DNA from 2 places in the Streptomyces sp. NPDC006309 genome. Region 2 is predicted to be linked to the other one. Evidence: riboswitches for the same ligand, from Rfam matches in the RefSeq annotation. Region 2 holds a riboswitch; the other holds the start of a gene.
What was found. Region 2 has a riboswitch for S-adenosylmethionine ahead of ABZ117_RS14495 (aminotransferase class V-fold PLP-dependent enzyme). Riboswitches for the same ligand answer to the same signal wherever they lie in the genome.
Positions count from the first base shown of each region.

Region 1: linked by a shared signal. The riboswitch ahead of thrC (threonine synthase) and the one ahead of ABZ117_RS14495 (aminotransferase class V-fold PLP-dependent enzyme) in region 2 are both predicted to bind S-adenosylmethionine.

Region 1 is NZ_JBEXRO010000003.1:339,801-354,788, reverse strand. It holds gene otsB (trehalose-phosphatase) at 1-186, shown strand, start outside; gene ABZ117_RS06380 (trehalose-6-phosphate synthase) at 1,190-2,635, opposite strand; gene ABZ117_RS06375 (glucosyl-3-phosphoglycerate synthase) at 2,710-3,654, opposite strand; SAM riboswitch class I at 3,809-3,965, shown strand; gene thrC (threonine synthase) at 3,983-5,266, shown strand; gene ABZ117_RS06365 (MoaD/ThiS family protein) at 5,263-5,538, shown strand; gene ABZ117_RS06360 (cold-shock protein) at 5,979-6,182, shown strand; gene groL (chaperonin GroEL) at 6,596-8,218, shown strand; gene ABZ117_RS06350 (NADH:flavin oxidoreductase) at 8,453-9,574, shown strand; gene ABZ117_RS06345 (hypothetical protein) at 9,604-10,173, opposite strand; gene ABZ117_RS06340 (acyltransferase) at 10,611-11,768, opposite strand; gene ABZ117_RS06335 (PTS transporter subunit EIIC) at 12,581-14,092, opposite strand; gene murQ (N-acetylmuramic acid 6-phosphate etherase) at 14,109-14,988, opposite strand, start outside.
Region 2 is NZ_JBEXRO010000009.1:2,589-17,576, forward strand. It holds gene ABZ117_RS14465 (hypothetical protein) at 55-456, opposite strand; gene ABZ117_RS14470 (heme-copper oxidase subunit III) at 611-1,231, shown strand; gene ABZ117_RS14475 (c-type cytochrome) at 1,293-2,105, shown strand; gene ABZ117_RS14480 (Rieske 2Fe-2S domain-containing protein) at 2,102-3,160, shown strand; gene ABZ117_RS14485 (cytochrome bc complex cytochrome b subunit) at 3,157-4,818, shown strand; gene trpD (anthranilate phosphoribosyltransferase) at 4,940-6,004, shown strand; SAM riboswitch class IV at 6,079-6,195, shown strand; gene ABZ117_RS14495 (aminotransferase class V-fold PLP-dependent enzyme) at 6,373-7,734, shown strand; gene ABZ117_RS14500 (Lrp/AsnC ligand binding domain-containing protein) at 7,788-8,069, opposite strand; gene ABZ117_RS14505 (rhomboid family intramembrane serine protease) at 8,066-8,860, opposite strand; gene ABZ117_RS14510 (hypothetical protein) at 9,014-9,253, shown strand; gene ABZ117_RS14515 (NYN domain-containing protein) at 9,298-10,641, shown strand; gene ABZ117_RS14520 (NlpC/P60 family protein) at 10,854-11,891, shown strand; gene ABZ117_RS14525 (NlpC/P60 family protein) at 12,134-13,144, shown strand; gene ABZ117_RS14530 (hypothetical protein) at 13,171-14,373, shown strand; gene ABZ117_RS14535 (PadR family transcriptional regulator) at 14,354-14,887, opposite strand; gene ABZ117_RS14540 (MATE family efflux transporter) at 14,979-14,988, shown strand, end outside.

The DNA of each region.
Region 1 (14,988 bases), on a different contig from region 2:
GACGACCTGGGCGACCTGCCCGCCTTCGCCGCGGTCGACGAACTCCGCGCCGCCGGCACGCCCGGCCTGCTGGTGTGCAGCGGCAGCACGGAGGTCACCGAACTCGCGGACCGCGCCGACCTGGTGGTGGCCGGCCCGGAAGGCGTCGTGGAACTACTACGGGCACTGGCGACCCAGCTGACCTGAACCCCACCCGACCGAACAACTCCCCGGGGCCGCGGTCCGCAGGGTCCCGGCTCCGCAGGGTCCCGGCTCCCCGGGGTCCCGGCTCCCCGGGGTCCCGGCTCTCCGGGGTCCCGGCTCTCCGGGGTCCCCGGTTCCGCAGGGTTCCGGCTCCCTGGCTCCTCGCTCCCCGGGGCACGAGGACCCGGAACGCCGGGTGTCGTCGGTCGGCTCCGCAGGCCGCCGGCCTGCCGGATCCTGGGCCCGGGTGCCGGAATGGTCGGCTCCCAGGGGCGCCGGGTGCTGGCGGTCGGCTCCTCGGGGTGCCGGGTGTGGGCTGGTCGGTTCGGCAGGGTGCCGGCTCCGCAGGGGGCGCCCGGGTGTCGGGTGCGGGCTGGCCAGTTCTTCGGGGCGTGCCCCGGCCGTGCCCGGGGTGCGGGGGCAGGTCAAGCCCCCCGAGTACCGGGTGCTGGTCGGTCGGTTCGGCAGGGTGCCGGCTCCGCAGGGGTCGGTCGGGGGCGCCCGGGTGTCGGGTGCGGGCTGGCCAGTTCCTCGGGGCGCGCCCCGGCCGCGTCCGGGGCGCGGGGGGTCGGCGTTCGGCTCCGCGGGCCGTCGGCCTGTCGGATCCTGGGGGGCCGGGTGCCGGAATGGTCGGCTATCCGGAACGCCGGATGCCAGCTGGTCGGTTCCTGGGGTGTCGGGTGCGGGCTGGCCAGTTCCTCGGGGCGTGCCCCGGCCGTGGCCGGGGCGTGGGGTGCTGGCGGTCGGGTCCGCAGGCCGCCGGCCTGCCGGACCTGGGGGGCCGGGTGCCGGAATGGTCGGCTATCCGGAACGCCGGTGCCAGCCGGTCGGCTCCCCGGGGCACCGGGTGCCGGCCGGTCGGTTCGGCAGGGGCGCCGGGTGTGGGCTGGTCGGTTCGGCCGCGTCGGCTCCCCAAGCCACGGATACCGGCGGTCAGCCCCCAGGGCACCGGTGCCGGCGGTCGGCCCCCCCGCCCCGCCGGGTCCGGGGTGCCGGGTGCCGGGGGTCAGTCGCGTAGGGCGTCCAGCTGGTCCAGGAACCAGCGTGCCGGCGGCAGCGCGGTCGCCGCCGCGGCCAGCCGCTTGGACCGCTCCGCCCGCTCGGCCACGGGCAGGCTCAGGGCCGCGTGCAGCGCCTCGGCCGTCCCCCCGATGTCGTACGGGTTCACCACGATGGCGTCCTCGCCCAGCTCCTCGTACGCCCCGGCCTCCCGGGACAACACCAGCGCGCAGCCCTCGTCGGAGACCACCGGGACCTCCTTGGCGACCAGGTTCATGCCGTCGCGGATGGGGTTCACCAGGGCCACGTCGGCCAGCCGGTAGGCGGCCAGCGAGCGGGCGAAGTCGTCCTTCACGTGCAGGACGACCGGGGTCCAGCCCGCCGTGCCGTACCGCTCGTTGATGTCGTCCGCGACCCGCCGCACCCCGGCGGTGTACTCGCGGTACACGGCGAGGTCCTGCCGGGACGGGTACGCGAACGCCACGTGGACGACCTTCTCCCGCCATTCGGGGTGGTCGTCGAGCAGCTGCCGGTAGGCCAGCATCCCGCGCACGATGTTCTTGGACAGTTCGGTGCGGTCCACCCGGACGATCGTCCTGCGCGCCGTCCCGTCGGGGCCCCGGCCGATCTCCTCGCGCAGTGCCGTCATCCGTTCGGCCACGTCGTCCTGGTGGGCGCGCCCGCGCAGGAAGTCCGCGTCCGCGCCCAGACCGTGCACCCCGATCCGGGTGCCGGCGGCGGCGTCGGGCCCGAGGACCACCTGACAGCAGGCGGTGAAGGCGTCCGCCCACCGCTGGGTGAGGAACGCCGCGCGGTCCGCGCCCAGGATGCCGCCGAGCAGCTCGGCGGCGATGTCGTCGGGCAGCAGGCGGAAGTAGTCCGGCGGCGCCCACGGGGTGTGCGAGAAGTGGCCGATGCGCAGGTCGGGGCGGAGTTCGCGGAGCATGCGCGGGGCGAGGGCCAGGTGGTAGTCCTGGATCAGCACCGCCGCGCCCTCGGCGGCCTCCTCGGCCAGCGCCTCGGCGAACGCCTGGTTGTAGGCCCGGTAGGACGCCCAATGCCGCCGGAACTCCGCGTCGAAGACCGGCTCCATCGGGGTCTGGTACAGCATGTGGTGGACGAACCAGAGCACCGAGTTGGCGATGTCGTTGTAGGCCTCGGCGTGCACGGCCGCGTCGATGCCGAGCATCCGCACCCGCTGCCCGCCGGTGTCCCCGGCCGGCAGCAGCGCGCCGGCCGCGCGCCGTACGGCCTCGCGGTCGCCGTCGCCGAGCGCGGCGCACACCCACACGGAGTCCGCGTCGGACCCGATGGCCGACAGCCCGGAGACGAGCCCGCCGCCGCCCCGCCTGGCGTGCAGCGATCCCTCCTCGTCGATCTGATACGAAACCGGGCCGCGATTGGACGCGACCAGCACCTGAGCCTGTTCAGCAGCGCCGTGCGTGGAAGCCATACGCCTCAACCTAGCCCGGCCCACAAACGCTCAAACGTACGGTCCGCCCACGAAGCGGGCCGTATACGGACTGTTCACGCCACCTTGCGCTCGGCGTACTCGGCGATCTCCACCATGGGCGGCCGTTCCTCGGTGTCCACCGAGTAGGTGCGCGGCTCGAACCCGTTCTCGCCCCGTTCGAACTGGGTCAGCGCGGGCCGGACCAGATGGCCGCGGGCCAGCCGGAGCTGGGCGGTGCGGTAGATCGCGGCGGCCATCCGGCCCAGGGCCTGCCCGTCCTGGTGGCGGTGGAGGCGCACGCCCACGTCGACCTGGGCCAGCGCGTCCAGGCCGGCCAGGTGCAGCGCGTCCACCAGCATCCCGAGCTCCACGCCGTAGCCGACGGGGAACGGGAGCTGTTCCAGCAGGGAGCGCCGGGCCGCGTACTCGCCGCCCAGCGGCTGCACGAAACCGGCCAGCTGCGGCCAGTGCATGTTCAGCAGCGGCCGGGCCATGAGTTCGGTGACCCGGCCGCCCTGTCCGGCCGCGCCGCCGAGCGGGCGGTCGTACATCGCCTTGACCAGGTCGACGCCGGGGTCGGTGAGCAGCGGGCCGACGATCCCGGTGACGAAGTCGGAGGAGAACTCGCGCAGGTCGGCGTCGATGAAGCAGACGATGTCCCCGCCGGTCACCAGCAGCGAGCGCCACAGCACCTCGCCCTTGCCGGGGACGGCGGGAATGCGGGGCAGGATGGCGTCGCGGTGGACGACCCGGGCGCCGGCGCGCGCGGCGACCTGCGCGGTGCGGTCGGTGGAGCCGGAGTCGACGACGACGATCTCGTCGACCAGCGGTATCTGCTCCACGAGGTCGTGGCGGATGACCGCGACGATGTCGCCGACCGTCTCCTCCTCGTTGAGCGCGGGCAGCACGACGCTGATCGTCTGGCCCGTGCGCTGCTTGGCGGCCAGGATCCGGTGGGGCGGGCGGTCGGTCACGGACCAGGAGCGGTCGGCCAGCCAGCGCTCGACTTCTTCCAGCACGGTCTGTGGTTCCTCACTGTCACGACCACACACACGGTGTGATCCATCTCGCGGTACGGACGACTATCTCAACTGTCCTGGCCTTCGGTTACAGTCTTGGACAACGCCGGTGACCATCGCATGTCGGGGGTCGCCCGCGTCCACAACCACATATTGCTCATCCAGAGGGGCAGAGGGACACGGCCCGATGAAGCCCCGGCAACCCTCCAGTCGGTTCTCGTAGATCAGTTCTGATCGTCTTCGCGAGGCTCCCGGCTAGGGAAGGTGCCAAATCCGTCTCACGGCGAAGTGCGTCGTGAGGAAGATGAGGAGAAAGGGCCTCGCCTCCATGGCTGTGCAGACAGTTGCAAGCACCGGCAGTTCCACCGTCGACCTCGGTCCCGCCACGGCTCTGAGCTGTCGCGAGTGCGGTCACCGGGTGCCGCTCGGCCCGGTCTTCGCCTGCGAGGAGTGTTTCGGTCCGCTGGAGATTGCCTACGACTTCTCCGCCTACGACACCGAAGAGCTGCGCCGCCGTATCGAGGCGGGCCCCGCGAACATCTGGCGGTACGCCCCGCTGCTGCCGGTCCCCGCGGACGTCGCCGGCAAGCCCAACCTGAACCCGGGCTGGACCGAGCTGGTCAGGGCGGACAACCTGGCGCGCGAGCTGGGCGTGACCGGCGGGCTGTACGTGAAGGACGACTCCGGCAACCCGACGCACTCCTTCAAGGACCGGGTCGTCGCCCAGGCCCTGGAGGCCGCCCGCGCCTTCGGCTTCACCACCCTGTCCTGCTCCTCCACGGGCAACCTGGCCGGCGCCGTCGGCGCCGCCGCCGCCCGGGCGGGCCTGCGCTCCTGCGTGTTCATCCCGCACGACCTGGAGCAGGCCAAAGTGGTCATGGCCGCCGTCTACGGCGGTGAGCTGGTCGGCATCGAGGGCAACTACGACGACGTGAACCGCTTCTGCTCCGAGCTGATCGGCGACTCGGCCGGCGAGGGCTGGGGCTTCGTCAACGTCAACCTGCGGCCGTACTACGCGGAGGGCTCCAAGACCCTGGCGTACGAGATCTGCGAGCAGCTCGGCTGGCGGCTGCCCGACCAGATCGTGGTCCCGATCGCCTCCGGCTCCCAGCTCACGAAGATCGACAAGGGTCTGAGGGAGCTGATCGAACTCGGTCTCGTCGAGGACCGGCCGTACCGGATCTTCGGCGCGCAGGCCGAGGGCTGCTCGCCGGTGTCCACCGCCTTCAAGGCCGGGCACGACGTCGTACGGCCGCAGAAGCCGAACACGATCGCCAAGTCGCTCGCCATCGGCAACCCGGCCGACGGTCCGTACGTGCTGGACATCGCGCGCCGCACCGGTGGTGCCGTGGAGGACGTCACCGACCAGCAGGTGGTGGACGCGATCAAGCTGCTCGCGCGGACCGAGGGCATCTTCGCGGAGACCGCCGGCGGTGTCACCGTGGGCGTCACCCGCAAGCTGATCGAGAACGGTGTGCTGGACCCGGCGAGGACCACGGTCGTCCTGAACACCGGTGACGGCCTGAAGACCCTGGACGCGGTGGCCGGGACCGGCCTCACCGCCACCATCCGCCCGACCCTGGACTCCTTCCGAGAGGCTGGCCTCGCATGAGCGTGACCGTTCGCATCCCCACCATCCTGCGTACCTACACCGGCGGTTCGGCCGAGGTCGCCGCCGAGGGCGCGACCCTCGCCGAGGTCATCGCGGACCTGGAGAAGAACCACGCCGGGATCGCCGCCCGGGTGCTGGACGACCAGGGCAAGCTGCGCCGGTTCGTCAACGTGTACGTGAACGACGACGACGTCCGCTTCGAGCAGGGCCTCGAGACCGCCACGCCGGACGGTGCGGGCGTCTCGATCATTCCGGCGGTCGCCGGCGGCTGATCCGCCGCGTCATTACCCTCGGTAACGTCAGTTACATGCCGTTCATGTGATTGCCCCCTCCGTAAGAGAAGCGGAGGGGGCAATTCTGTGTGATTGAGCGCGGTAGAGTTGGGGAACACGGTCGCGGTCCGCAGGTCGGTGGCCCTTCCATTCATGCCGCGCACCCGACAAGAAACAGCCAAAGTGCTGGGGTGCTCCGCGGCATTTGTTCCCTTTGCGGGGCCCGACTTGCCCTGAAGTCGGATGAATTCTCGCCACATTCCGGACCGCCCGAGTCCAGATTTCTCGTCCGATTGACCTGTTGCAGACGGCAGTTGGACAGATACATTCAGCCGCGGTCGACGCGTTCCGGCGCACGCCCCCGGCCAGTGGGGGGCGAGGTCTGACCCGGGTCCGCGAAGTGTGGATCTGTGCAAGGGCCAGTAATAGGGGAGTTAGGCATGGCTCAGGGCACCGTCAAGTGGTTCAACGCGGAGAAGGGGTACGGCTTCATCGCGGTCGACGGTGGTGCGGACGTCTTCGTCCATTACAGCGCCATTCAGATGGACGGCTACCGCACCCTGGAAGAGGGCCAGCGGGTGGAGTTCGAGATCTCGCAGGGCCAGAAGGGCCCGCAGGCCGACATGGTTCGCCTCAGCGCCTGAACGTTTTTCGTTGGCGAAGGGCCCGCACCGGCACAGGGTGCGGGCCCTTCGCCGTGCCCGGGCCCGCGCCGGTCCGGGGCGGGGTGCGTGCCCGGTCCGGGGCGGGGTCCGCGCCCGGTCCGCGTCCGCGTCCGTGCCCGGTTCGCGCCCGGCCCGCGCCCGCGTCCGCGCCCCGGACAGGTGTTCGCGGGGGGCTGACGGAGGGCTCGTACCCCCCGAGGCGCTTGCACTCGACCATGCCGAGTGCTAATCATTGGCATTAGCACTCTGAAGGTGAGAGTGACAACGAAGGACCGGGTCGGTGAGGCCCGCAGGCCAAGTGGGGCAAGGAACCACGCGGCCGGCGAGCCGTCCGTCGCGGGCGCGGGCGCGGTCCGAAGGAATCACCCCCAGTCCTGGAGGGACCACTTCACATGGCCAAGATCATCGCGTTCGACGAGGAGGCGCGGCGCGGCCTCGAGCGCGGCATGAACCAGCTCGCGGACGCCGTAAAGGTGACGCTCGGCCCCAAGGGCCGCAACGTCGTCCTCGAGAAGAAGTGGGGCGCCCCCACGATCACCAACGATGGTGTTTCCATCGCCAAGGAGATCGAACTCGAGGACCCGTACGAGAAGATCGGCGCCGAGCTGGTCAAGGAAGTCGCCAAGAAGACGGACGACGTCGCCGGTGACGGTACGACCACCGCGACCGTTCTCGCCCAGGCCCTGGTCAAGGAAGGCCTGCGCAACGTCGCCGCCGGCGCCAACCCCATGGCCCTGAAGCGCGGTATCGAGAAGGCCGTCGAGGCCGTCTCCGCCGCCCTGCTGGAGCAGGCGAAGGACGTCGAGACCAAGGAGCAGATCGCCTCCACGGCGTCCATCTCCGCCGCCGACACCCAGATCGGCGAGCTCATCGCCGAGGCCATGGACAAGGTCGGCAAGGAAGGCGTCATCACCGTCGAGGAGAGCAACACCTTCGGTCTGGAGCTCGAGCTCACCGAGGGCATGCGCTTCGACAAGGGCTACATCTCCGCCTACTTCGCGACCGACATGGAGCGCATGGAGTCGGTGCTCGAGGACCCCTACATCCTCATCGCCAACTCCAAGATCTCCTCGGTCAAGGACCTGCTCCCGCTCCTGGAGAAGGTCATGCAGTCGGGCAAGCCGCTGCTGATCATCGCCGAGGACGTCGAGGGCGAGGCCCTGTCGACCCTGGTCGTCAACAAGATCCGCGGCACCTTCAAGTCCGTCGCCGTCAAGGCCCCGGGCTTCGGCGACCGCCGCAAGGCCATGCTCGGCGACATCGCCATCCTCACGGGCGGCGAGGTGATCTCCGAGGAGGTCGGCCTCAAGCTGGAGAACGCGACCCTGGACCTCCTGGGCCGCGCCCGCAAGGTCGTCATCACCAAGGACGAGACCACCATCGTCGACGGTTCGGGCTCCTCCGAGCAGGTCAACGGCCGGGTCAACCAGATCCGCGCCGAGATCGAGAACAGCGACTCGGACTACGACCGCGAGAAGCTCCAGGAGCGCCTGGCGAAGCTCGCCGGCGGCGTCGCGGTCATCAAGGCCGGTGCCGCGACCGAGGTGGAGCTCAAGGAGCGCAAGCACCGCATCGAGGACGCCGTCCGCAACGCCAAGGCGGCCGTCGAGGAGGGCATCGTCGCCGGTGGTGGCGTGGCCCTGCTCCAGGCCTCCCAGGTCTTCGAGAAGCTGGAGCTCGAGGGTGACGAGGCGACCGGCGCCAACGCCGTGCGCATCGCGCTCGAGGCCCCGCTGAAGCAGATCGCCGTCAACGCCGGCCTCGAGGGCGGTGTCGTGGTGGAGAAGGTGCGCAACCTCACCCCGGGCCACGGCCTGAACGCCGCGACCGGTGAGTACGTCGACCTGATCGCCGAGGGCATCATCGACCCGGCGAAGGTGACGCGTTCCGCGCTCCAGAACGCCGCGTCGATCGCCGCGCTGTTCCTCACCACCGAGGCCGTCATCGCCGACAAGCCGGAGAAGAACGCCGCTCCGGCCGGCGGCGGCATGCCGGGCGGTGACATGGACTTCTGATCGGCCTCCGGCTGATCGCCTGTCCTTCCGACCGAGGGCGGTACCCCTGCTGAGGCAAGGGGTACCGCCCTCGGGCGTTTCCCGCCGCGGGTGCGCGGTGTGTGACCGGGGTCACGGAGGCGGTGCGGTGCGGGTGGAATGCGCGGACGCGCGCCCGGAGTTCATTCAGTAGGTGCAACATTGCGCGCGCACATACCGCGTGGTCTACCGAGCGAATTCCCGAGGAGCCCCTACGTGACCGCCACGACCCCCGCCTCCCGCACGGCCCGGATCCTGTCCCGGCCGATCGCCCTCAACGGCCTCACCGTCCCCAACCGGATCGTGATGGCGCCGATGACCCGCATGTTCTCCCCGGGCGGCGTCCCCGGTGAGGACGTGCGCTCGTACTACGCCCGCCGCGCCGCCGCCGGCGTCGGCCTCATCGTCACCGAGGGCACCTACGTGGGGCACGCGTCGGCCGGCCAGAGCGACCGGGTCCCGCGCTTTCACGGCGAGGAGCAGCTGGCGGGCTGGGCGAAGGTCGCCGAGGACGTGCACGCGGCCGGCGGCACGATCGTCCCGCAGCTGTGGCACATCGGCACCGTCCGCAACCAGGGTGACGCGCCCTTCCCGGACGCCCCCTCCCACGGACCCTCCGGCCTGCGCATCGACGGCACCGCGGACGCCACCCCCATGACCCAGGCCGACATCGACGCCGTCATCGGCGCGTTCGCCCGGGCCGCGGCGGACGCCGAGCGCATCGGCTTCGACGGCGTGGAGATCCACGGCGCCCACGGCTACCTCCTCGACCAGTTCTTCTGGGCGCACACCAACCGCCGTACCGACGGCTACGGCGGCGACCCGGCGTCCCGGGCGCGGTTCGCGGCGGAGATCGTCGCCGCCGTCCGCGACGCCGTCTCCCCGGAGTTCCCCGTCATCTTCCGCTACTCGCAGTGGAAGCAGGAGGCGTACGACGCCCGGCTCGCTCAGACCCCGGAGGAGCTGGAGGCCATCCTCACCCCACTCGCGGAGGCCGGTGTCGACGCCTTCCACGCCTCCACCCGCCGCTACTGGCTCCCCGAGTTCGACGGCTCGGACCTGAACCTGGCCGGCTGGACCAAGAAGCTCACCGGCAAGCCCGTCATCACTGTCGGCTCGGTCGGCCTCGACGGTGACTTCGTGCACGCCTTCCAGGGCGAGGGCTCCCCGGTCCGGGGCCTCGACAACCTCCTGGACCGCCTGGAGGCCGACGAGTTCGACATGGTCGCCGTCGGCCGCGCGCTCCTCCAGGACCCTCAGTGGGCCGCGAAGGTGCTCGCCGACCGCTTCGACGAGCTGGCGCCGTACGACGCGGCGGCGGTCAAGACCCTGAGCTGACCCGCTCGCCGGGCCGGTCGCCGGCCCGGCTACAGGTTGCCCATGGGCTCGATGTCGACCCGTAGCGGGGTTCCCCACACCCGCAGCACCTCGTAGTCGGTGAACTCGTGCACGAGCCGGTACGCCATCGCCGGCCGGGAGCCGCGCCGCTGGGCCGCGAGGTACGCCTCGGCCTCGCGGAGGTCCCGCCGGGGTGTGCCGCACAGCTGCCACTCCTGGCCGTTCCACAGCTCCGGCAGCCACCGCTGCTGGGGCTGCGGACGGTCGCCGCGGACGCCGTAGCGGGAGGGAGCCGACGGCACCGGCTCGCCGGGCCGGGGCCTGCCCTGGAACTCCGAGCGGCGGGCGGCCCGGCGCCGGGTCTCGCACAGCAGACACAGGTCTTGGGCGCTCTCGTCGACCGGCCCCTGCGGATGCTCGGGGCACCGGGTGGCGGGCGCGCCGGCCTTGACGCTGTCGTCCAGCAGGTCGAGGGCGCGCCGCAGGTCGCTCCTGATCTCGTGCAGCCGGGCGTCGGGCGTGTCGGCGGTCAGGGCCTCTCCGTGCTCCCCGAGCAGCCGCAGGGCCCGTCCGAGGGCGGTGAGCTGGGCATGGTTCATGTCGATCGGTCGCCTCCTCCCCACCATGGTGCCCTGCCCCAGGAAAACACCGGCCCGCGCGGGCGCCCCCACCGCCAGGCGCCGCGGTAACGGACGGCTCTGTGTACCGCCGCCGTCCGCGCGCCCTGAAGACGCACGGCGCCGATTCGGAGGCAAGCACAGCCGACCGCGCCGTCCGACCACCGCCTCTCGCGCCCACGCAGGGAGCCGGGCCGCGCGGGCGCCGCACCGCCCGGGTAGGAACCGGTGTTGCTATCAGCGGTAGCTGTCACGCTTGACGGACCCAGCCCCCGCCACGCCGCGCAGGGCACCATCGCGTCCTCACGGGTGGAGCCCCGCGCCGCACCGAGCCTTGGCCAATGAGGCCGCGCGTACGGCTGAGGCAGTGGTGGACGTCCTTCACATCTGCGTCGAATGTGACGTGCAGGCCGGCGTCGTCAGCCGGGGAGTCCAGCCCCAGTGCGCCGGCGACCGCGCGGTAGGGCTTCGATCAGGAACCTCCACGACCGGTTCCGTTTGAAGGGCATCTCAAAGATCTTGGAAAAGAGCCATGCCCCGAGCGCCGAGACAGGGAGGGCAACGATAAGTGTGAACCAGAACGTGGGCAGGCCTGGCGAGAAAAAAGGGGGTGCCACGCGGCGTACCACTGTCATGACGATGGGGAGATGGATCAGGTAAAGGCTGTATGAGAAGCTGCCGAGACTTCGAATGGGGCGCGCGGTCAGGAGTCGCACAAGGGTGGCAGGTCTGCCGGTGGCGACCGCAGCGAGTAACAGAGACATGGCAGGAGCGATGGCGAGATCTATCCAGAAATAGTGTTTCACCGTCCAAACAGAACCTTGTATGACGCCGAGAGCCAGGACAGGCAGGGCTGCCAGGGCAGCGAACCATCCCCATGGCAGGCGTCGAACTCTGTCCGAAGCGGTGACGACTGCGGCGCCTACCAGACCTGCGACGAACACGGGAGCGAGGTGTGGAGCGAGCCAGTTGTCGCCTTCCGCAGGAGAAGCGTTCGCTGCCACCAAGCCGCGGGCGATCACCGGAATCGTCACGCACGCAACCAGGGCCGCCGCACCCACGCGGCGCCGAACGAAAAGGAGAAGGGGGAAGAGGAGATAAAGTTCGACTTCCACTCCGATCGACCAGAACGCGCCGTTCGGTGTGGCGGCGGTGAACATGTCCTGAGCGGCCAGGCCGTACACCAGAATTGTCGTGCCAGTGGGTGGCCCAGAGTGCGAAGCCGGCACGATTGACAAGGAAATTATTAGGCTCATGGCCAGCGCTGCCCAATACGGAGGCAGGATGCGCCAGGCGCGACGGCGCAGAAACCGGCCGACGCCGCCCGACCGCCAGCCGTGACGGGCCGGAGAGATCGCCAGGGAGAAGCCGGACAGCACGAGAAAGAAGACGACGGCCAGGCGCCCGAACATGAGGCCCTCCAGCCACGGAGGTGCCGAGCTGTCGGGGTATCCCGGGAAGGTGTACAGCCAGCAGTGGAACAGGACCACGTATAAGGCCGCCAGGCCGCGGAGACCATCCAGGCCCACCAGCTGCCGCCGATCTTGTGCACTGCTCGCCCTCGCCTCCTGCCCCATCGGAGCGGCCAGGTCAAGAGAACTGCTGACCGGATGACTCGAATCCACTAAAATCGTTCGACCCTTTCTCTGGGCACCGCGTTCGCCGCACACCGCCGCCTCGGCAGGCGCTGCACCATGCGATCGGCAACAAGTACGGCCAACGGCGCATAGGCCGCTCAATTCCGCTGCGACGGATCGGCCAACCAACCAGGGCTGGTCCTGGGAGTGACCGAACCAGCGGGCAAGCCGTGAGATGGGGGTTGCAGCCTGCCGACGCTATCCACCGGTGGTGACCAATCAGCTCACTCGCACCGCCCCGCTGTCGGCACCCACTTCTCCCGCGCCGCTGCCGTACGGGCCGCCCAGCTATCACACACATGAGGTGACGCTCTGGGCTGGGATCGGGGATCGCCTGATACTCCGCTGGGTCACCTGGCACCGTCGCGCGCGAATCACGCCGACGCTCAGGGAGATGGCGGTGCCCACCACAACGCCCTACCTTGCTGTTCGACCTCGTCGACCAAGCGACTGGTGGACAAGAAGGTGGTGCTGCCAGGGGTGACCGTGCTGGAACGCTTTGGTCTCCGGCACCCGTGAGCGCGTCGAGAAGCGGCTGTGGGCGACGCTGGCCGTGGCTCCGACCGCCGCGCAGGCCGAGCGCCCTCAGCAACTGGTCGTCGTTACCGTGGGCAAGCGCCTGTCGAGCTGGACCGCTTGCACCGCCCCCCCCCGCGCGGGGTGGGCAAGGCCCTTGAACGCTACGAGTCGCTGCGCGCCTTCGGCGGTCACGCCTGGGATCTGGACCTGATACCGCCGGGCCGGCTCCAGTGTCAGGCGGCGGGGGCCGGGGCGGTCGGGGGTGTGGAGGTGCCGGTGGGGGCGGGGCGGAAGGTGGCGTAGGTGGCCAGGAAGCCCACCAGGTAGCCGGTGAGGAGGCCGCCCGCGTAGACCGCGGCCAGCAGGGCCGGGCCGCGGTTCCCGGCCAGCAGCGGGAACAGGGCCCAGCCCGACGGGCCGATCGCCGTGGCGCCCACCCGGGTGCCGAGCATGGCGAAGAAGCCGATGAACGCCCCGCCCGCCGCCCCGCCCGCGCAGGCGGTCAGGAACGGCCGGCCGAGCGGCAGGGAGACGCCGTAGATGAGGGGTTCGCCGACCCCCAGCAGGCCCGCCGGGAGCGCCGACCTGATGGTCGTCCGCAGCGGGACGTCGTGGCGGAGGCGGACGTAGACCGCGAGGGCCGCGCCCACCTGGCCGGCGCCCGCCATCGCCAGCAGCGGCAGCAGGGCCGTGTAGCCCTGCTGTTCGATGAGGGTGGCGTGCAGCGGGATCAGGGCCTGGTGCAGGCCCAGCATGACCAGCGGGAGGAACAGGCCGCCGAGGAGCAGCCCGGCGAGGGCCCCGGTGGTGGCGAGCAGCCAGGTCGCGGCCGTGCCGATCGCCGTCGCCACCGTGCCGGCCACGTACATCAGGCCGTACAGCGTCACCAGGCCGGCGACGAGGACCGTCACGGCCGGGGTCAGCAGCACGTCCAGCGCGCCCGGGACCCGGCCCCGGCACCACTTCTCCACCCGTGTGGCCAGGAACGCCGCCGCGAGCGCGCCGAGCACGCCGCCCTGCCCGGGCGCCAGATGCACACCGAACGCCGTCACCTTCGCCACGCCCGGGTACACCACGACCGCCGCGACCGCCCCGCCCAGCACGGGCGTGCCGCCGAACTCCTTCGCCGTGTTGTAGCCGACGAACACCGGGATCAGCGCCATGAACGCGGAGGCGATCGCGGACAGGGCGGGGGTGAGCGCGGGCAGCAGGCCGGTGTTCAGCAGCAGGCCGTTGAGCCCGGCCAGGATGCCGCAGCCGATGAGGGCGGGGATCAGCGGGACGAAGACGTGGGCGACGCGGCGCAGGGCGGTGCGGACGGGGGTGGCGTCGCGGTGCCGATCGGCCGCCGAAGTGCGGGTGTCCTGGCCGGCGGCGGCCTCGGGGCCGGCGCCGAGGTGCCGCAGGAGGTCCTCGGGGGCCCGGTCGCCTCCCGGGGCCCGGGTGCCCGGGGCGGCCGGCGCACCGGGGGCGGCGCCGTCGGCGGCCGGTGCGGCCAGCAGCGTCCGCACCTCGGCCGTGACCGCGTCGACCACCCCGGGCCCGAGCACGATCTGCCACACGTCCCCGCCGCTCACCACCCCGAGCACGCCGGGCAGGGCCCGCAGGGCCTCCTCGTCCCCGGCCGCCGGGTCGGCGAGGGTCAGCCGCAGGCGGGTCATGCAGTGGGTCACGGAGACGACGTTGGCCGGGCCGCCCACCCGGGCGAGGACGGCGGTCGCGGTGGAGGCGGGGTCGTTGCGCACGCCCCGAGCGTGCGGGTCAGCGGGGGGCGTGCGCCAGCGCGGCGCGCAGATGGCCGTCACACTCCTCCAGAAGGCGGGCGGCCGTCGGGCCGTCGACTCCGGCGAGCAGGGCCAGGATCGCGTGCTTGACCTCGCCGCCGGTCTGGGCGAGGGCCTTCTCGATCTCCTCGTCGCCCGCTCCGGTGGCGAGCGCGACGATCCGGCGGGAGCGGGCCCGCAGTTTGTCGTTCGAGGCGCGCACGTCGACCATCAGGTTCCCGTACGTCTTGCCGAGCCGGATCATCGTGATGGTCGACAGCATGTTGAGCACGAGCTTCTGGGCCGTGCCCGCCTTGAGCCGGGTGGAGCCGGTGACCAGCTCCGGGCCCACGACGACCTCGATGCCGTGCTCGGCGGCGGCGGCCAGCGCGCTGTGTTCGTTGCAGGCCAGGCCGACGGTCAGGGCGCCCAGGGCGCGGGCGTGCTCGACGGCGCCGACCGCGTAGGGGGTGCGGCCGGAGGCGGAGACGCCGACCACGCTGTCGTCGGCGTTCAGCTTCAGCGCGTCGAGGTCCCTGCGGGCCAGTTCCCCGGAGTCCTCGGCACCCTCCACGGAGGTCACCATGGCGTCGGGGCCGCCCGCGATGAGGCCGACGACCTGGGCGGGATCGGTGTTGAAGGTGGGCGGGCACTCGGAGGCGTCCAGCACGCCCAGCCGGCCGGCGGTCCCGGCTCCGGCGTAGACGAGCCGTCCGCCGCGGGCCATGCGGGCGGCGACGGCGTCGACGGCGGCGGCGATCCGCGGCAGCTGGGTGGCGACGGCGGCGGGCACGCCCGCGTCCTCGCCGTTCATCAGCCGGGCGATCTCCAGGGTGGGCAGCCGGTCGATGTCGGCCAGCTCGGGCCGGAAGGCCTCG
Region 2 (14,988 bases):
GCGCGAGGAGCGCCCGCGGGGCCGTGCGTGCCCACGGCCCCGCGCCCCGGGTCCCTAGGCGCTCAGCAGCCTCTTGCGGCGCAGCAGGGAGGCCAGCGAGGAGGCGAACTCCACCGGGTCCACCGGCAGCGTCACGGCGGCGTCGGCGCGGCTCCAGGTGGCCAGCCAGGCGTCCTGGGGGCGGCCCATCAGCAGCAGCACCGGCGGGCAGTCGAACACCTCGTCCTTGATCTGCCGGCACATCCCCATGCCCCCCATCGGCACCGCCTCGCCGTCGAGGACGCAGACGTCGATGCCGCCCTTGTCGAGCTCGCGCAGCACCGCCTCGGGAGTCGCGCACTCCAGGAACTCCACCAGGGGGACGTCCGGGGCCGGCCTGTGCCCGGCGGCCAGCCGTACTTGTTCGCGGGTGTTGGAGTCGTCGCTGTAGACCAGCACCGTGGCGGTCGGCTGCATTGTTCCTCCGGGACGTCAGCGTCGTACGGACAGGACGGACAGGGCCGTTCGGCCGGATGCTACTCCCATGAACACCACGTCAGCACCGGTTCGGCGGGCGGCAACACTCCGAACGGCACCCCCCGGAGTGAGGGCGGGATAAGCGACCGACATAATGTCGGTCGTGGCGACAGCAACGACAGTAGAAACCGGGCACGCGCACCCGTCGGTCAACCGGCCGAACCTCACCAGCGTCGGAACCATCATCTGGCTGAGTTCCGAGCTGATGTTCTTCGCGGCCCTCTTCGCGATGTACTTCACCCTCCGGTCGGTGACCGGACCGGCCCATTGGAAGGAGATGGCGCACGCGCTCAACGTGCCCTTCTCCGCGACGAACACCACGATCCTGGTGCTCTCCTCCCTCACCTGCCAGCTCGGTGTCTTCGCTGCCGAACGCGGCGACGTGAAGAAGCTCCGCGGCTGGTTCACTCTCACCTTCATCATGGGTGCGATCTTCATCGGCGGTCAGATCTACGAGTACACGGAGCTGGTGAAGAAGGACGGCATCTCGCTGTCCTCGGACCCGTACGGCTCGGTGTTCTACCTGACCACCGGCTTCCACGGCCTGCACGTGACGGGCGGTCTCATCGCCTTCCTGCTGGTCCTCGGCCGCACCTACGCGGCCAAGAGGTTCACGCACGAGCAGGCGACCGCCGCCATCGTCGTGTCCTACTACTGGCACTTCGTCGATGTCGTCTGGATCGGCCTCTTCGCCACGATCTACCTGATCAAGTAGCGGGGACCGCTCCCGCAATCCAGAAGCACCGACGCTGAAGATCCTGACACCGGGGTAATCCGTGAAAAAGCTCTCCGCACGACGACGCCATCCGCTGGCGGCGGTCGTCGTCCTACTCCTCGCGCTGGCGGCCACTGGGGGGCTGTACGCCGCGTTCGCGCCCGCGGGCAAGGCGCAGGCCGACGACTCCTCCCAGTCCCTCACCATCAAGGAGGGCAAGAAGCTCTACGAGGTCGGCTGCGCCAGCTGCCACGGCACCGGTGGCCAGGGCTCCTCCGACGGCCCCAGCCTGGTCGGCGTGGGTGCGGCCGCGGTCGACTTCCAGGTGGGCACCGGCCGCATGCCGGCCTCCACCTCCCAGATGGCCCAGCTCCCGCGCAAGAAGGTCAGCTACACGCAGGCCGAGATCGACCAGCTCGCCGCGTACGTGGCGTCGCTGGGCGCCGGCCCGAGCGTGCCGACCAAGGACCAGTACGGCCCGGCCGGCGCGGACATCGCCCAGGGCGGCGAACTGTTCCGGACCAACTGCGCGCAGTGCCACAACTTCACCGGCAAGGGCGGTGCCCTCACCAAGGGCAAGTACGCGCCGAGCCTGGAGGGTGTCGCTCCCAAGCACATCTACGAGGCCATGCAGACCGGCCCGCAGAACATGCCGTCCTTCCCCGACACCACGATGTCGGAGAAGAACAAGAAGGACATCATCGCGTACCTGAACGCGGTCAACGGCGATGAGACGGAGAACCCGGGTGGTCTGGAGCTGGGCGGCGTCGGGCCGGTCAGTGAGGGTCTCTTCGGCTGGATCTTCGGTCTCGGCGGACTGATCGCCGTCGCCGTGTGGGTTGCCGCCCGGACCGCAAAGGCCAAGAAGTCATGAGTAGCCAAGACATTCCAGAAGAGAACCTGCCCGCCGGGCGGGACCACGCGCACGGCGCGGTAGACGTCGCGGACCACGAGAACCCGTTCGCGAACCCCGGACTGCCGCCGCACGAGCACCGGATCCAGGACATCGACGAGCGGGCCGCCAAGCGGTCCGAGCGCGTCGTCGCCCTGCTGTTCACGGTGTCGATGCTGGCGACGATCGGCTTCATCGCCGCCTACCTGGCGATCCCCAACGACAGGTCGATCTTCGTCTTCCCGCTCGGGCACATCAGCGCGATGAACTTCGCGCTGGGACTGACCCTCGGCATCGCCCTGTTCTGCATCGGCGCGGGCGCGGTCCACTGGGCCCGCACCCTGATGTCCGACGTCGAGGTCGCCGACGACCGTCACCCGATCGAGGCCTCCCCCGAGGTCCGCGCGAAGGTCCACGACGACTTCCGCCTGGGTGCCAAGGAGTCGGCGCTCGGCCGCCGCAAGCTGATCCGCACCACCATGTTCGGCGCGCTGGCCCTGGTGCCGCTCTCCGGCGTGATGCTGCTCGGCGGTCTGGGCCCGGCCCCCGGGACCAAGCTCCGGCACACCCTGTGGGCCAAGAACAAGCGCCTGGTCAACATGAACACGAACCAGCCGCTGCGTCCCGAGGACATCGAGGTCGGCTCGCTCACCTTCGCCAAGCCCGACGGGCTGGAGGAGCGCGCCGAGGACTTCCAGGACCAGATGGCCAAGGCGGCCCTGATGATCGTCCGGCTCCAGCCGGGCAACATCAAGGACAAGCGCGAACTCGACTGGTCGCACCAGGGCATCGTCGCCTTCTCGAAGATCTGCACCCACGTGGGCTGCCCGATCTCGCTGTACGAGCAGCAGACGCACCACGTGCTCTGCCCGTGCCACCAGTCCACCTTCGACCTCTCCGACGGCGCCCGGGTCATCTTCGGCCCCGCCGGCCACGCCCTGCCGCAGCTGCGCATCGGCGTGGACAGTGAGGGTTACCTCCAGGCGCTCGGCGACTTCGAGGAGCCCGTCGGTCCTGCTTTCTGGGAGCGCGGATGAGTACTGCATCGAACGACACGAATTCATCCGCCGCTGCCGCGGCGGGCCGCTCTCGCGGGAAGGCCCCGGCCGGCGAGCGCATCGCCGACTGGGCCGACGGCCGGCTCGGGATCTACTCCCTGGCCAAGGCCAACATGCGCAAGATCTTCCCGGACCACTGGTCCTTCATGCTCGGCGAGATCTGCATGTACAGCTTCCTCATCATCATCCTGACGGGTGTCTATCTGACGCTGTTCTTCCACCCGTCGATGAACGAGGTCGTGTACCACGGCAGCTACGTCCCGCTCCAGGGACAGCTGATGTCCGAGGCGTTCAACTCGACCATGCACATCTCGTTCGATGTGCGCGGTGGTCTGCTCATGCGGCAGATCCACCACTGGGCGGCGGTCGTCTTCCTCGCCGGCATGTTCGTGCACATGATGCGCGTGTTCTTCACCGGCGCGTTCCGCAAGCCGCGTGAGATCAACTGGCTGTTCGGCTTCCTGCTGTTCGTCCTCGGCATGTTCACCGGCTTCACCGGTTACTCCCTGCCGGACGACCTGCTCTCGGGCACGGGTGTCCGCTTCACCCAGGGCGCGATCCTGTCCGTGCCGGTCGTCGGCACGTACATCTCGATGTTCCTGTTCGGCGGCGAGTTCCCCGGCCACGACTTCGTGGCCCGGTTCTACTCGATCCACATCCTGCTGCTGCCGGGCATCATGCTCGGCCTGATGGTGGCGCACCTCATCCTGGTGTTCTTCCACAAGCACACGCAGTTCGCGGGCCCCGGCCGGAACAACACGAACGTCGTCGGCATGCCGCTGCTGCCGGTCTACATGGCCAAGGCCGGCGGGTTCTTCTTCCTGGTGTTCGGCTTCATCGCCCTCATCGCCGGCATCGCGTCCATCAACCCGATCTGGGCGATGGGCCCCTACCGTCCGGACCAGGTCTCCACGGGCGCCCAGCCCGACTGGTACATGGGCTTCGCCGAGGGTCTCGTCCGCGCCATGCCGGGCTGGGAGATCAACTTCTGGGGCCACACGCTGGTCCTGGGCGTGTTCATCCCGCTGGCCCTGTTCGGGCTGTTCCTCGCGATGATCGCGCTGTACCCGTTCATCGAGTCCTGGATCACCGGCGACAAGCGCGAGCACCACATCCTGGACCGGCCGCGCAACGCCCCGACCCGCACCGCCTTCGGCGCCGCGTGGGTCGCCGGCTACGTGATCATGCTGATCGGTGGTGGCAACGACATCATCGCCACGCACTTCCATCTGTCGATCAACGCGGTCACCTGGTTCGTCCGGATCGCGTTCTTCGCCGGACCGGTCCTCACGTTCATCGCCACCCGGCGGATCTGCCTCGGCCTCCAGCGCCGTGACCGCGACAAGGTGCTGCACGGCCGCGAGACCGGCATCATCAAGCGGCTGCCGCACGGCGAGTTCATCGAGGTGCACGAGCCGCTCAGCCAGGAGCAGCTGCACACGCTCACCGCGCACGAGCAGTACCGGCCTGCCGAGATCGGTCCGACGACCGACGAGAACGGCGTCGAGCGCAAGGTGGGCACCTCGCAGAAGCTGCGGGTCAAGCTCTCCAACGCCTACTACGGCGAGGACAGCCAGATCCCGAAGCCGACCGTCGAGGAGTTCAAGGAGATCACGAGCGGCCACGGCCACCACTGATCCCCGCGTCGCCACACCACGCAGAAGGGCCCCGTCCGCCTCGCGGACGGGGCCCTTCGCGGTGCCTCCGGCTGGATAGGGTGGGGTACGACCGAGCAGGACCGTGTACGAGGAGCGGCTGATGAGCGCTGTGACCCCCGCTGGAGGCGACACCACGGCGGGCCGCTCCTGGCCCGTCCTGCTGAACGGTCTCCTGGAGGGCCGTGACCTGGCGGCCGACGACACCGCGTGGGCGATGGACCGCATCATGCGCGGTGAGGCGACCGACGCCCAGATCGCCGGGTTCGCGGTGGCCCTGCGGGCGAAGGGGCAGACGGTCCAGGAGATCACCGGCCTGGTCCGCACGATGTACGAGCACGCGAACGTGATCGAGGTGCCCGGCCGCACCGTCGACATCGTCGGCACCGGCGGCGACGGGGCCAGAACGGTGAACATCTCCACCATGTCCTCGCTGGTCGTGGCCGGTACGGGCGCCAAGGTCGTCAAGCACGGCAACCGGGCCGCCTCCTCGGCGTCCGGCTCCTCCGACGTCCTGGAGAAGCTCGGCGTCAACCTCGACCTGACCCCCCGCCGGGTCGTGGAGGTCGCGGAGGAGGCCGGCATCACCTTCTGCTTCGCCGTGAAGTTCCATCCCGCGCTGCGCCATGTGGGCGCCGCCCGCGGACAGCTGGGCATCCGGACCGTGTTCAACCTGCTCGGCCCGCTGACCAACCCGGCGCGGGTGCGGGCCCAGGCGGTCGGCGTCGCCGTCGCGCACGAGGCGCCCATCGTCGCGGGCGTGCTCGCGGAACGGGGCAACTCCTCCCTGGTCTTCCGCGGCGACGACGGCCTGGACGAGCTGACGACGACGGCCACCTCCCGGGTGTGGGTGGTCCGCGACGGCCGGGTCCGCGAGGAGTCCTTCGACCCCCGTGACGCCGGTCTCCCCCTGGTCCCGGTGGAGGCGCTGCGCGGCGGCGACCCGGCCCACAACGCCGACGTCGCCCGCCGTCTGCTCGACGGCGAGCAGGGACCCGTACGGGACGCCGTCCTGCTGAACTCGGCGGCGGCCCTGGTGGCCCTGGAGCCGACCGGCGCGTCGCTCACCGAGCAGCTCCGCGCGGGCATGGCGAAGGCCGCGGAGTCGATCGACTCCGGCGCGGCCCGGCGGACGCTGGAGCGGTGGGTGGCGGCCAGCAACGCCTGACCGCACCGCACGTCATCCCGCGATCCGGACACGGGTTGCGGGACGACGATCAGTTCGCGTACGTTCTTCCACCAGGTCATGAGTGACAGTCATGAGGCCCCGGCCGACTGTCCGGCAACCCTCCGTCCGTGGCGGGGTGCCCCGGGTGAAGACCAGGCCGTGGACAGCAAGGTCCACGGCAAGCGCGGATCCCTCGCACACTTCTCAGGGTGTGGGACCAGGGATCCTGGTCGTCGAGGAGCCTCCCGTGAGCAAGCGAATGCGCTAGGGCCGCAGAGCCCCGCCTCCGCATCCCCCTTTCACCCCACCGGCGCTCGAGCACACCCGCTCGCCCGGCGGATTCCACCTGCCTTCACGGGAGTTCAGCCATGTCCGTCTCCACCGCTGCCGCCGACCGGTCCCTCTGCGCCCCGCTGCCCGTCCTGGGCCGCGACGTCACCGTCCCGCTCGTCACGGGCGGCGAGGTCGCCTACGCCGCGCTCGACTACGCGGCCAGCGCCCCCGCCCTCCAGCGGGTCTGGGACGACGTCGCCGCCTACGCCCCGTACTACGGCAGCGTCCACCGCGGCGCCGGCTACCTCTCCCAGCTCTCCACCGACCTGTTCGAGAACGCCCGCGGGACCGTCGCCGAGTTCCTCGGCTGCCGCCCGGACGACCAGGTCGTCTTCACCCGCTCGACCACCGACTCCCTCAACCTCCTGGCGCGCGCCCTCCCGGCCGGCTGCCAGGTCTTCGTCTTCGAGACCGAGCACCACGCCTCCCTGCTGCCCTGGCAGGACGCCCGGGTGACCTACCTCGACGCCCCGCGCACCCCGCGGCAGGCGGTCCGCACCCTGGAGCGGGCTCTCGCCGGCCGCGACCCCCACGGGCCGGCCCTGGTCTGCGTCACCGGCGCCTCGAACGTCACCGGCGAGCTGTGGCCGGTGCGTGAGCTGGCCGCCGCCGCGCACGCCCACGGCGCCCGCATCGTCTTGGACGCCGCCCAGCTGGCCCCCCACCACCCGGTGGACATCCGGGACCTGGACGTCGACTGGGTCGCCTTCTCCGGCCACAAGCTGTACGCCCCCTTCGGCTCCGGGGTCCTGGCCGGCCGCGCCGACTGGCTCCGGGCGGCCGAGCCGTACCTCGCGGGCGGCGGCGCCAGCCGCAAGGTCACCCGGCGGCAGGACGGCGGGGTGGACGTGGAGTGGCACGACAGCGCGGCCCGCCACGAGGCCGGCTCCCCGAACGTGATCGGCGCCTACTCCATCGCCGCCGCCTGCAAGGCCCTCACCGAGGCCGGCTGGGACACCCTCGTGGCCCGCGAGGAGCAGCTGATCCGCACGGTCCGCGAGGGCCTCGCCGAGGTCCCGGAGGTCAGGATCCTCTCCCTCTTCGGCGACGACGCCCCGCGCGTGGGTGTCCTCTCCTTCGTCGTCGAGGGCTGGAACAGCTCGCACTTCGCCGCCGCCCTCTCCGCCGAGTACGGCATCGGCGTCCGCGACGGCCTCTTCTGCGCCCACCCCCTGGTCCGCACCCTGCTGGGCACCGACCCGCAGACCCAGGGGGAGTGCGGCGCCCCGGAGGCGGCCCCGGGCGAGAAGTCCCTGAACGCCGTCCGGGTCAGCTTCGGCGCCGGCACCCCCGACGAGCACGTCGAGCGCTTCGTGAACGCCGTACGGGAACTGGTCCGGGACGGCGCCCGCTGGCAGTACCGCACGGAGGACGGCCGCTGCGTCCCGGCGGTCTGAGACCACCCGGCCCGCCTTCCGGCTCCTGCCGGGGGCGGGTCCCGGTCGCCGGGCTAGTTGTCGAGGCCGATCGCGAACGCCGCTTCCAGGTCGTGCTGGGAGTAGGTGCGGAACGCGACGTGCGTGTCGGTGGCCTCCACGCCGGGGATCTTGCTGATCCGGCCGGGGATGATCTCGGCGAGGTCCTCGTGCTGCCCGACCCGGACCATGGCGATCAGGTCGTAGGTGCCGGTGACCGAGAAGACCTCGCTGACGCTCTCCAGCGCGGCGATGCGCTCCGCGATCTCGGGGATCCGGTCCACGCTGGTCTTGATCAGGACGATCGCGGTGATCACGGCTGTGTCTCTCCCTCGGTGACCGGAGCTGGTGCGGCCCTCACTCTAGTCGCCCGCCCGTCTCCCACCACCGCGCCGCCGGGCCCGCCCGCGCGGTTGCGCCCGCGTCCGTAGCGCACCCACGCGTAGCCGAACCCCAGGCCGAACCCGACCAGGTGCGCGAGGTAGGCCACCCCGGGCCCGTCGGAGGCCCGCCCCGCCGCGAACCACTGGAGTGCCGCCCAGAACGGCAGCACCACCCAGGCCGGGAAGCGCAGCGGCAGGAAGAACAGGAACGGCAGAAGACTGGTCACCCGGGCGCGGGGGAACAGGTAGAGGAACGCTCCGAGGACCGCCGAGATCGCCCCGGAGGCGCCGACCAGCGACTGTTCGGAGGCGGCGTTGGCGGCCGCGTAGCCCAGCAGGGCGAGGTATCCGCAGCCGACGTAGAACAGGGTGAACTGCACCCGGCCCATGCGTTCCTCGGTCATCGCCCCGAAGACGAAGAGGAACAGCATGTTGCCGAGCAGGTGGACCCAGCCGCCGTGCACGAACAGCGCGGTGGCCGGGGTGAGCGCCTCCCGGGCCGGTCTGCCGAACAGCACCGCCGGCACCACGCCCCAGCGCCGGAAGTACGTGCGCTGCGCGGCGAGCAGCGCGTCCCCGGTGCCGTACCCGGGGGTGAGCCCGGAGGCGGGGCCCAGGACGAAGATCAGGCAGCACAGGACGATGAGGCCGTACGTGATCGGTGCCGGGGTGCCCCGGACCGCTCGGAGGGTCCTGCCGGCCGCCGTGCTCCAGGTGCTGATCATGACTACAGAGCATGACGTAACGGGACGCAAGCTGACAGACCGCCTCGCCGCCGCGGACGGGCGGGCGGCGAGGACCCGGCAGGCCGTAGGGTTACGAGCCACACGCGCCGGGGAACGGCGCGTAACGACACGAGAAGGAAGCGGACGGTCACGATGACGGTTCCCCTGCCGACGGCCACGACACGATGGCGCTGCACCCTGTGCGGCAACCTCACCCGCTTCGACGTGACCCGCTCGTCCAAGGTCGTCGAGTACGTCCACCTCGACCTGGCCGGTGAGCCCACGGTGGAGGAGCGCGAGGTGGTCAGTGAGACCATCGAATCGGTGCGCTGCCGCTGGTGCAACGCGGTGGACCAGGTGGAACTCGTGGACAGGCCGGGCAACGGCTCCTGAGCGGAGCGGTCCCGGGCGGCTTTTTCGGTATTGGGGTGTGACGGATGGTGGAGACCGCAGGCGGGGGGCCGGGCGACGGCACCGCTGAGGTGCTTGACCGTCCGCTGCCCGACGGCGTGCGCCGGCGGGTCGTGCAGATCGTCTCGGACGCCTTCGGCGGGCTGACCGTGGCCGAACTCCCCGCCCAGTTGCGGCAGTACGCCCGGTTCGCCCCGAACCGCCGGGCCAAGTTCGCCGGCAACGCGATGGCGGCGGCGCTGGAGACCGATCCGCTGTTCCGGCAGCGGATCGGGGAGAAGTTCAAAGAGGCGCAGCCGGAACTCGCCGGCGCCCTCGACTCCGGCTCGCCGCCCCCGGCCGCGGACCCGCTCGACGTGGCGGCCGCGGCCTACGTACTGCGCCCGGCGGGCTGGGTGAAGCTGGTCACCGCGGCCGGCGAGGAGGCCCAGCGCGCGGACGCCGAGCGGGCCGGCGAGGAGAGCCGCGCCGAGCTGGAGCGGCTGCGCGCGGAGCTGGCGCAGGCCCGCGACCACACCCGCGCCGAGACCGAACGGCTGCGTGCGGAGCTGGAGTCGGCGAAGAAGGAAGCCGACTCGCTGCACCGCAAGCTGCGGGCCGCGCTCAGCGACGTCAAGCGGGGCGAGGCCGCGCTGCGCAAGGCGCGCGGCGAGTTCGACGCCGCGCGCGCGGAGGCGCACGCGCGGGTGTCGGCCGCGGACAGCGAGTCGCGGCGGCTCAAGGCCCGGCTGAGCGAGGCCGAGGCCGCGCTGGAGGCCACCCGGCGGGCGGCCCGGGAGGGCCGCAGCGTGGAGGACATGCGGGTACGGCTGCTGCTCGACACCCTGCTGGAGGCGACCCAGGGCCTGCGGCGGGAACTCGCCCTGCCCCCCGTGTCCGTGCGGCCGGCCGAGACGGTCGACGCCGTGGAACCGGGCCGGATGACCCCGAAGGACATCGCGGCACGCGCCCTGTCCGAGCACGATCCGGCCATCCTGGACCAGCTCCTCGCGCTCCCGCAGGCACATCTGGTCGTCGACGGCTACAACGTGACCAAGACCGGCTATCCGCAGATGCCGCTGGAGAAGCAGCGGCTCCGGCTGCTGGGCCAGCTCTCTGCGCTCGCCGCGCAGACCGGGGCCGAGGTGACGTGCGTCTTCGACGGCGCGGAACTGGCCGCGCCGGTGCTGCTCGCGCCGCCGCGCGGGGTGCGGGTGCTGTTCTCCAAGCCGGGCGTCACGGCCGACGAGCTGATCCGCCAGCTGGTGCGCGCGGAGCCGCCGGGGCGTCCGGTCATCGTCGCCTCCACGGACCGCGAGGTGGCCGACGGGGTCGCCAGGGCGGGTGCCCGTCCCGTGGCTTCTGCGGTGCTTCTGAAGCGACTGTCCTGAAGGTCCAACGGACGTCACTCTTGCCCGAATTGGGCGTTGCGTGACGCAACGTAGCGTCAATCGGGTCTCACTACAGGTGAGTTATGTGCAAAGAATGCATGGCGTGACAGGGTTTTTTCCTGTGAGGATTTGAACTGATCACAACTGTGTCACTAGGGTCTGGGCTCGAACCTCCGAACGGGTGATCACTCACAAGAAGGAGTTCGTCCTCCGTGGCGTCCCACCGTCGACCCAAGCAGCCCAGTCGCACCCGCGTGACCGTGCTGACCACCGCAGCCGCCGCTGCCGTCGCGCTCAGCGCGAACGCCGCCAACGCCGCCCCCAGCGAGAAGCTGAGCAAGGACGAGGTGAAGGCCAAGGTCGACAAGCTCTACGAGCAGGCGGAGCAGGCGACCGAGAAGTACAACGGCGCCAAGGAGAAGCAGCAGAAGCTCCAGAAGGACATCTCCACCATCCAGGACGATGTCGCCCGTGGCCAGGAGGAGCTCAACAAGCTGCGCGACGGCCTGGGTTCGCTGGCCACCGCCCAGTACCGCTCCGGCGGCATCGACGCCTCCGTGCAGCTCTTCCTGTCCTCCAACCCGGACGACTACCTCGACAAGGCGTCCACCCTCGACCAGTTGAGCAGCCAGCAGGTCGACGCGCTGAAGAAGATCCAGGACAAACAGCGCGAACTCGCCCAGGAGCGGGCCGAGGCCACCGAGAAGCTCAAGGACCTCGCCGCCACCCGCACCGAGCTGGGCAACAAGAAGCAGGAGGTCCAGGGCAAGCTCGCCGCCGCGCAGAAGCTCCTGAACACCCTGACCGCCAAGGAGAAGGCGCAGCTCGCGCAGGAGCAGCAGCGCGCCAACCGCTCCTCCACCGAGCGCGTGGACCTCGGCGACAAGACCCCGCCCGCCTCCGGGCGCGCCTCGGCGGCCTTCTCCGCCGCCCAGAGCCAGATCGGCAAGCCGTACGTCTACGGCGCCACCGGCCCCTCCTCCTTCGACTGCTCGGGCCTGACCTCCTGGGCCTACGCCCAGGCCGGCGTGTCCATACCGCGCACCTCCGAGGCGCAGGCGAACATCGGCACCCGGATCGGCTCGGTCGGTGACCTGAAGGTCGGCGATCTGGTCTTCTTCTACGGCGACCTGCACCACGTGGGCCTGTACGCCGGCAACGGCCAGGTCCTGCACGCCCCGCACACCGGTGCCGTGGTCCGCTACGAGGCCATCGGCAACATGCCCTTCCAGTTCGGCGTCCGGGTCTGACCCCGTACGACACGGACACGGGGGGCGCCCGAACGGGCGAATCCCGGTGACCGGAACTGACGTCACGCCCCGCCCATGACCTGCGTCAGCGGCGGGGCGTCACTCTGTGTTGACTCCGCGGTCTTTGGCCCGGACCCCTCCGCACGGCTACTGTCTGCCGCGTTTCCCCGGCGCCGGGGTCTCCCCGTCCCCGGCGCCGGGCGGACGCGTCCTGTAGGCCAGCGGAAGGAACACGGCTTCTCGTGGGCTCTCATCGTCGTCTCGCCCAGCCCGGCTTCGACCGGGGCTCCGTCGCCCTGTGCGTGGTGTCGGCCGCGGCAGCCGCGCTCGGCGCCGTACCGGCGCACGCGACACCGGACGCCGACACCCGCGCCGAGGTGGACCGTCTGTACGAGGCCGCCGAGAAGGCCACCCAGGCCTACGACCGGGCCGGGGAGCGGGCCGGGGTGCTGCGCCGGGAGGTCCGTGACGCGCAGGACCACATCGCCCGCCAGCAGCAGCGCATCAACAGCCTGCGGGAGCGGCTGGGTTCGCTGGCCGGCGCCCAGTACCGCGCCGGCGGCATCGACCCGGCCGTCGCCCTGCTCTTCTCCGACGACCCCGACGACTACCTCGACAAGGCCTCCACCCTCGACCGCATCGGCAGCCGGCAGGCGGGCCAGCTCCAGCAGTTGCGGTCCGCGCTGCGCGATCTGGCCCAGGAACGCGCGGAGGCGACCGACAAGCTCGCCGAACTGGAGCGCAGCCGCAGGGCGGTGGCCGCCCACAAGCGGACCGTGGAGCAGAAGCTCGCCCGGGCCCGGCAGCTCATCAACGCCCTGCCCGCCGCCGCGCGCGCCGCCTACGACCGTGCCTCCCGGGGCAGCCGTGCGGGCCTGCCCGACCCGGCCGGTGCCGTCGCCGCCGACGGCCGCGCCGCCGCTGCCCTGGCCGCCGCCCGCTCCGCCCTCGGCCGGCCCTACGTGTGGGGTGCCAACGGCCCCTCCGGCTTCGACTGTTCGGGCCTGATGCAGTGGTCGTACGCGCACGCGGGCATCCATCTGCCGCGCACCTCGCAGGCGCAGCGCTTCGCAGGCCGGCAGGTCCCGCTCTCCCAGGCCCGCCCCGGCGACCTGGTCGTGTACCGCTCCGACGCCAGCCACGTGGCGATGTACGTCGGCAACGGCCAGGTCATCCACGCGCCCTACCCCGGCGCCCCGGTGCGCTACGACCCGGTCGGGATGATGCCCGTGTCCTCGGTCACCAGACCCTGACCGCCCGCTCGCCGTACGATCGGGAAGTGGCTGGTCGCAGGCGGGCGTGGGGTGTCGGAGCGGTGGGACTGGCTCTGCTGCTGCCCCTTGCCGGGTGCCGCGGCGGGCCGGCGGCCGACCCGGCCCGGGCCGAGGTGCAGCGGGTGCTCGACCGGCGCGCGGCGGCCCTGCTGGGGCACGACGAGACGGCGTACGGCGCGACGGGCGCCCGCACCGAGTACACCCGGCTGCGCGCCCTTCCGCTGGCCTCCTGGAGCTACCGGGTCACCGGCCTGCGCCGCACCGGCACCGGTGCCACAGCCGACGCCGACCTGCGTTACCGCGTCGCCGGCTACGACCGGGCCCCCGTCGGCGCCCGCCGTACCCTCACCCTCGCCCGCACCGCCGGCGGCCGCTGGTACGTCACCGCCGACAGGCCCGCCGGCAGGACCGGGCAGCAGCTGTGGGACCAGGGCACGGTGACCGCGGTGCGGGGCGCGCACAGCCTGGTGCTCGGCGCCGGCGGGTCCGCCGCCGGCCTGCGGACGTACGCCCGGCTGGCCGACCGCGCGGTCCCGGCCGTCTCCGGGGCCTGGGGCGCCGGCTGGAGCCGCCGGGTCGTCGTCCTCGTCCCGCGGTCCCTGGCGGGGATGGCGGCCCTGCTGGGCTCGCCGGCCGCCACCTACCGGGGCATCGCCGCCGTCACCACCGGTGAGGTGAGCGCGACCCCGGCCGGGCCCGCCGGCGCGGCCCCCGCCGACCGGGTGGTGGTCAACCCGGAGGCGTACGCGGTCCTCGGTGACCTCGGCAAGCAGGTCGTGCTCACCCACGAGACCGCCCATGTCGCCACCCGGGCGCAGACCACCGCCGCCACCCCGCTGTGGCTCTCCGAGGGCTACGCCGACTGGATCGGCTACCTGCACACCGGGCGCACCCCCGCCGAGGCCGCCCCGGAACTCGCCCGTGCCGTCCGGCAGGACGAGCTGCCGGCCACCCTCCCCGCGGACCGTGACTTCGGCTTCACCAGCGACCCCACCGACCTGGCGCGCGCCTACGAGGGCGGCTGGCTGGCCTGCCGGATGATCGCCGGGCAGTGGGGCACGGCCCGGCTCGGCGCCTTCTACCGGGCCGTCGGCGCCCACGGGAAACGGCCGGGCGCGGTCGAGGACGCACTGCGGGAGGTACTCGGCACGACCCCGCGGGACTTCACCGCACGCTGGCGGCGATACGTCACGTCCCAACTCGACTGAGCCGCCCCACAACCTCCCGCAACCACTCCCGCTCGGCGTTGCCACCGGCCCGGGCCACCCGCAGCATGCCCTCCCGGAACAGATCCCCGGCCTCCTCGGCCCGCACCGGCTTCCCCTCCCGGTAGAAGAAACTGGCCGGGGTCTCCAGGAACGCCAGCCGGCGGCGCAGCACCGCGGCCTGTCCGGCGGGGTCGTCCAGGTGCCGCAGGAACGCCAGGACCGTGTTGAAGCGGACGTGGTCGGTGATCTCGGTCTGCTTGGGGTTGCGTAGCCGCCGCAGCAGCTCGGCGCGGCCCTGTGCGGTGAGGGATAGGACCCGGCGCGGGGCTGCGCCCGCACCCTCCTCGCTGTGCTGGTCGAGCAGCCCGGCGGCGAGGAGCCGGTTGATGGCGGGGTAGAGGGCGCCGTCGCTGACGGGGCGGACATGGCCGCTGAGCGCCTTGATGCGCTCCTTCAGCTCGTACCCGTGCAGTGGTTCCTCGGCGAGGAAGCCGAGGATCGACAGCTCCAGCACGCGCGTTCCTCCTGCTTGCCGTGGACCGGACGGCTATGTTACCTCTTATCGAGCTACCTCGAAACGAGGTAGCTCGTTTCGAGGAGTCTCAGTGAGCACCC